Regions from separate parts of the Paenibacillus sp. FSL H7-0737 genome, predicted to be linked through region 2. Evidence: riboswitches for the same ligand, from Rfam matches in the RefSeq annotation. Region 2 holds a riboswitch; the other holds the start of a gene.

Region 1 (3,418 bases), 2.4 Mb from region 2:
AGCCACCCCAGCTTTTAGCAGGGGTAGCAGTGAATCTAAGAAAATTTGTATTTTGCGGTCATCCATTTTTAGACATCCTTTTTTGGCTCCAAGCTGGTTAGCTTCTGAAACCTTGTATTATTTTGAAACGTCAGCACCAAAGTATTTCTCAGAAATCTTTAAGTATGTGCCATCGCTCTTCATTTCAACAATTGCATCACTAACTGCTTTTACCAACTCATCGTTGCCTTTTAAGAAAACAGCTGCGCTTTGCGAACCGTCAGGAATCTCATCTACCACTTTAATTTTCACATCAGGCTTTTGCTTTTTCAGGTCCAGATAAGACAAACCATCATTTACAGTCGCATCAATACGGCCTGAGGTCAATAGGTCCATCGCTTGATTGAACCCGTCTGTAGCAACGATTTCAGCACCGTTCTCACGGGCGATATCGGACAGGTTACTGGTTAGAGATTGTCCGGCTTTTTTACCCTTAAGATCTGCAAATGTTTTGATATCCTCATTGTTTTCACTCACTATCAATACCGCTTTAGATACGATATACGGTTCAGAGAAATCATATTTCACTTTACGATCTTCATTAATGGATACTTCGTTAAAAATAACATCAAACCGCTTGGCATCCATCCCAGCAAAAATACCGTCCCACTGTGTCTCAAAAAATTCTGGTTCAACACCGAGGCGCTTCGCTACTTCCTCAGCAATTTCTACGTCAAAGCCGGTCAGTTTTCCCGAAGCGTCATGATAAGTAAAGGGAGCATACGTCCCTTCTGTTCCTATACGCAATTTGCCGCTAGCTTTAACAGCTTCCAGGCTGTTTTGCGCAGTGGCTGTATTTCCACCATTCGTTCCAGCTGAAGAATTATTAGAAGTATCGGTATTCGAATTATTGCCGCAGGCCGCTACAAACACCACGGTTAACGCCAATAGAATAGTTAAACTTAGTTTTTTCATTATTAATTCCCCTCTCTTTACCCGGAATTCATCCGGTAAATTGTATACTACACTGGCTGATGTTTACCGTCAATGATTTTTTCCGATTATATTCATCGGAATTGTAATATTAGGTAAATCTCTACCCTTATATTACCCATTCTTAGAATAATCCTTCACAAGATCCTCTCTTTACATCTCAGAAAGATATGGTATATTTATAAACAAATTAAATATGGACCTGTTATTTCACTAGGGGAGTCGGCCGACTGAGACGGAGCTTCAAGCTCCGGACCCTTGGAACCTGATCTGGATCATACCAGCGGAGGGAAGTGGAGCAGAATTTTCATCCCATGCATTTTTAGTGTTCCTATGCTGAATGAACTTTTTGACCCATTTATTTCCCACCGGAAATGAATGGGTCTTTGTTTGTTTACAATCAATCACAAAACTTAAGCGTAGGCTTCCGAAGCAAGTTTTGTACGATGCTTTCCAAGAAGCCAACGCTCACAAAACTTTTTAGGAGGTTCGATCATCACGACAATCCTATCCATTCAAGGCTTAACCTACTCTTTTCCGGAATCAGAACAACCCCCTGTATTCGCAGATCTATCCATGGATATCAGGCAAGGTGAGTTTGTTTCTGTCATTGGGGCTAGCGGATGCGGAAAAAGTACGCTTTTCAAAACTATAGCAGGCTTGCTCGAACCCACTCATGGGAAAATAATAATTCATTCGAACTCGTCATCCTCTACTCGCTTAGGTCAGATCGCATACATGCCTCAGCAGGATTTGCTGCTGCCTTGGAGAACCGTGCTCGACAACTGTCTTTTGCCCTGGGAGATTAAACCAAGGTTTAGTAAACAACAGACGATCTCTCACATTCGGGAAATGCTGTCACGCTTCGGTTTGGCCGATGTAGAGAAGGCTTTTCCCCATGAGCTATCGGGTGGCATGAAACAGCGAGTCGCATTTCTACGAACGCTTGTAGCTGGCGGCGGGGCCGGTCTTATGCTGCTAGATGAGCCATTTGGAGCGCTCGACGCTATGAGCAAACGTGAGATACACCGTTGGCTGTTGGAGCTTTGGGATGAGCTGGATCAAACAGTGATGCTCATCACCCATGATCTAGAGGAAGCGCTGTTACTAAGCGATCGGATTTATTTATTGTCTGGAGGCGTGCATAGCGAATTACAGGAGATCATCGTTGATTTACCGAGGCCAAGACATTACAAGATGAACTATGAACCCCGGTTTATAGCGTTACGGGAAGAGTTGGAGCGGAGACTGTATGCATCCCATACCTTTTAAAAAATATTTAAACAATTACGGCCCCTTCATTCTACTGCTATTGTTCATTCTTGTGATCTGGGAATCAGCTGTTCGTCTTCACTTGATTCCAGCCTTTATTCTACCTGCACCTTCTTCAATAGGTATCGCATTGATCGAACACAGGCAATTACTCAGACCGCATTTAATGGCGACACTGCAGGAAATATTGGTAGGTTTTGTTCTCTCGGTTATCTGTGGTTCACTGCTGGGCACCGGAATGTTCTTGTTTCGCCCCCTTGAAAAAGCCATCTATCCGTTCCTTATTATCAGTCAGACGATCCCGTTAATCGCGCTATCCCCCATTTTTATTATGTGGTTCGGGTATACGCTGTGGAGCAAAGTGGCTGTTGTGTTTCTAACTGCTTTTTTTCCAGTCGTTGTGAGTACATATGACGGACTTCGTACAAGTGGTCAAGCCTACAAAGACTTATTGTTAACATTTGGCGCAAACCGCTGGCAACTGCTTGCTAAAACCCAAATTCCGCTGGCGCTGCCCTCTTTTTTCTCAGGACTAAAGCTATGCATTGTGTACTGCGTAATTGGAGCAACCATCGGCGAATGGCTTGGAGGCAGCAAAGGACTCGGTTATTTTAGCCGAAGGATGGCCGGAAATATGCAAAGTGCCGAAATGTTCGCCGCTGTATTTCTGTTGTCCGCGCTCGGTGTAGTGTTGTTTGTGATGATAGCTCTGCTCGAACCATTATTTTTAAAGAAAAGAGGATCTAAGCAATGAATGATTTGAATTTCCAAAGAAAATGGCTTATTCCCGTATTTCTCATATGTTCACTCCTAATCTTCACCAGCTGCGGAAAAGCATCCAATGTAAGTAGTCCTCCTGCTAATTCATCTAATAACGAAATTATACAAACGCACAAGCTGAAGATTATGCTCGATTGGTATCCCAATGCCGTTCACTCTTTTTTATATGCTGCTGAGCAGAATGGTTATTTCCAAGAGGAAGGTCTGGACGTAGAGATCCAAATGCCCGCAGACAGCAATGACGCACTGAAGCTTGTAGCAGCGAATCAAATCGATTTAGCGTTTAGTTATCAACCTCAGGTGCTCATGGCACGCAGTGAGAACATTCCAGTACGTTCGATTGCTGCGATTGTGAGACATCCGCTTAATCATTTAATGGTACCTCAGGCTGGAG
Region 2 (3,418 bases):
TGAGGCATTACTGGTGGATTCGCGAGCAATATCAGCAGGACTCGGCAGAATCCAGGATTCGATATGGAATAGAGAAACAGATAACTGCCATACGGTTAAAAAGAAGACGACCGCCACAAGGGGCGGCCATATTAGCTTCCAGGTCGATCTCACGGCCGATATTTCTCCGTCAATTTATCCATGCTGATTCCGTTAGGGTTATGAGCGATTTTGATTTGGGAGATCACGCTTGGACTACCTGCTTCGATCAGTGCCTCCTGCATTTGACGTACAACCTCCAGGAGCTCGCTCAGTTCACCTTCCATAGTAGTTTCCAGTGGATTCACCTGATGTTTAACGCCGGATTTTTGAATAACTTCAATCGCTTTATCTACGTATGGGATGGAGTCCTCATTGTTTGGAGTCTTAGGAATTACTTGAATGCTTAATAGTGTGTTAGCCACAATAATCAATCCTCTCAATTTATAAGGTAAGTTCAAAAAGCCAACTTTGATAACGAAGTGTTTTCAGGAAGCAGATTCGGCGTCGAATCTTGAACGAACTTGGGAAGTCCGGTACTCACGTAGCAAATCACTACGCTCCGTTCCTCCTTCCTCAAGTAACGTCCAACCTTCTTGGTTCTGAAAGCTGACTTTTTGAACTCTCATTGAAATAGGTAAATTCAAAAAGCCAACTTTGATAACGAAGTGTTTTCAGGAAGCAGATTCGACGTCGAGTCTTGAACGAACTTGGGAAGTCCGGTCTACTCCGCCGGTAAAAAATCATTCGTGAATGCACTAGCTGCATCCAGCGGTTTGTCCAGCAGCTTCAAATCATACATCCAGTCACCGTAATTCTGCCAGACCTCGGTTTTTTGCTCTCCCCAGCGTGGGGCGTCGTCCTTATATTTCGGGCTAAGCCATTTTTGGCTAGCTAGGACAAGCTCGGCATCAAGGTCAGGCACAGCCTTGGATAATGTAGCGGCAGCCTCTTCTGGATGATCAATCGCATATTGATAACCCTTCGATGTGGCTTTCAGGAAAGCCTTCACCAAATCTGGATTCTCAGAAATCTGCTTCTCACTCGTGGTCAGCACAGGGGTGTAATAATCGAGCTGAGGCGCATAATCCTTCAAGTAGAGCATATCCAGAGGCTCACCACGCAGTTCGGCTTCAATGCCGGTCCAAGCGTAGAAGATCCAAGCGAAATCAATGTCACGTTTGACTGCAGTAAAATAGTCAGCTTCACCAATACTGATTAGCTTCACCTTTTTCACATCGCCACCAACAGGGTCCATGATCGCCTTCATGGCTGCTTCCTCAGCGGGAGAGCCCCAACCTCCGTAAGTTGTACCCTCAAAATCTTTTGGCGATTTAATATTGCGATCCACTGGAGCGGCGAATCCCGAAGTATTATGCTGAATAATGGCTGCAATCGAGACAAGGGGAACGCCTTGTAGACGAGCTAGAGTCAATCCTTCCTGAGCGCTGATTCCAAAAGCAGCTTCGCCAGAGGTAACCATCGTATCAGAACCCGCTGCGCCAGGTTGAACGATTTCTACATCCAGACCTTCTTCCGCGTAATAACCAAGATCCTTGGCTACGTATAGACCGGTGTGGTTCGTATTCGGTGTCCAATCCAGTGCAACCTTAACTTTGGTAAGCTCTTTTGGAGCATTTGATCCGGTCGCTGCATTCGATTCCGCAGCATTTCCTTTGTTTCCGGCTGTATTCCCATTGTTGCTGCCGCATCCGGCAATCGCAAGAATGAGCATACAGGTGAGGCTAAGCATAAGTACTTTTTTGACTTGCATGTCTTCTTCTCTCCTTTAAGGTTGCCAGATCCCGTCATCCAACATGAACCATAAAGTGTAGTATGTACATTTCTTCTACATCTTTTGTGATCTACACAAAAAAGCGCCCCGAGTGATCGGGACGCTGGCTTGGCGCAAGGTTAGTAAAGGTCACAGGGACCAAAACCAATTGGCGATTCCTACGCTGGCATTATCCAGATCAGGTATAAGGGTCAGTATCTTGTGGGATACAATCTCAGCCGGCCAATTCCAGCACCCCTGGTTCTATGAAGTTAACGGGTATTTCTCGCTTAAACGCTAATCGTCTTTATAAGGACGCTGAAGGCGTTTATGCTTGCATACGGTGTATTATAGACGGCTGTTCTCGGAATGTCTAGTAGCACGCTCCTAAATTTTTCAAATCTCTCCGTCCGTTTTCATTAATCCAGATCTTTATGTTTCTTGCGATGACGCCGCTTAAGCTCAGTAACCAGAGCACCTAGCGTAAGGACAACACTGATCATTATCCCGCTCATAATCACGAAAAGAGCAAGAAACTCAAAGGGGGAATAGCTAACCATCTTACTCCATTGAATCTTTCCATCCAGATCGTCAATGACTTGATTCATGCCATAAATCCCACTTACCACCGTAAATACAGTGAGGATCATCAGCAGATTATCACGGCGCTTCGATTGGAACTTATCTTGATACTGAAACAGGTCAGTCAAGGTTTCTTTTACTTCCTCGAACAGAGCGTCGTTCCCGTATACTTTACGCAGCTGAAGAAAAATCTCCCGTCCTTGCGACTGTGAAATCAGCTCTAAGAAATAGAACTTTGCCGAGAATTTATTAATCGAGTAGATTAAATTATCGATCTCATCATAATCGTGGTTTATGCGTAGTCGGGAATGCATATTTGCCAGCTTTAGCAGAACGATTTTGTGGAAAATATTGAGTAGAAATCCGTAATAATATTGCCCGTACATCTGGTTGGCCAGGCTAACGGCGATCTTTGGTTCAGCTCGGGTCAGACAGCAAAAGGTCTGCTCATTCATCATATAATACGAGTCTGGGCCCCATCGATTATAGGAATGCTCATGACAGTAGTTCGCAATATACGCTGGATCGCTGGCACTGGCATAGGGCTTCCCGTTCAGATCAATTCCATCAAGCTGAGAGGCGCGATAGCGTATATTTATACTAATTTCATCAGAATCCCCTTCACTCTGAAAGCCATAAAAGGCTTGCACCTGCATTCTTTCATCTACGAAAAAGGGAAGGGTCTCGAAATAAGCCCCATTAATATCCGAGTGATCCAGAAAAGGCTCCAGTCCATCCACCAGATTTCGGAAGACAAAATCCTCTACCATCTCATAGGTCTGTTCTCCGCAATGGATATAGGTGTAGTCATCCTGTACGAAGGTATTCTCAAGCGTCCGGAAGCGGTCCGCGAATTCCAGTGCAATACTAAAGGGAATCGAATCTCCCTCAAGCTGGACACGTATCGTCACAAATCCAAGCTGAAAAGGACATATGAATATATCTGTTGAGAGAATTTTAAAAAATATAGACTGCTGAGGAATCTCTAGAATACAGTCCAGATTATTGACTCTGGAAAAGCGGCGGAAAGAGTCTACATCCTTC

The links. Region 2 has a riboswitch for thiamine pyrophosphate ahead of H70737_RS02075 (ABC transporter substrate-binding protein). Riboswitches for the same ligand answer to the same signal wherever they lie in the genome.
Region 1: another riboswitch for thiamine pyrophosphate. It lies ahead of H70737_RS12080 (ABC transporter ATP-binding protein); the one in region 2 lies ahead of H70737_RS02075 (ABC transporter substrate-binding protein).

The regions. Positions count from the first base shown of each region.
Region 1 covers NZ_CP009279.1:2,817,907-2,821,324, reverse strand. Annotated here, with positions in the region: gene H70737_RS12090 (amino acid ABC transporter permease) at 1-66, opposite strand, end outside; gene H70737_RS12085 (amino acid ABC transporter substrate-binding protein) at 118-954, opposite strand; TPP riboswitch at 1,178-1,281, shown strand; gene H70737_RS12080 (ABC transporter ATP-binding protein) at 1,549-2,244, shown strand; gene H70737_RS12075 (ABC transporter permease) at 2,225-2,998, shown strand; gene H70737_RS12070 (ABC transporter substrate-binding protein) at 2,995-3,418, shown strand, end outside.
Region 2 covers NZ_CP009279.1:460,328-463,745, forward strand. Annotated here, with positions in the region: gene H70737_RS02065 (ABC transporter permease) at 1-153, opposite strand, end outside; gene H70737_RS02070 (thiamine-binding protein) at 150-443, opposite strand; gene H70737_RS02075 (ABC transporter substrate-binding protein) at 743-1,792, opposite strand; TPP riboswitch at 1,952-2,062, opposite strand; gene H70737_RS02080 (hypothetical protein) at 2,212-3,418, opposite strand, start outside.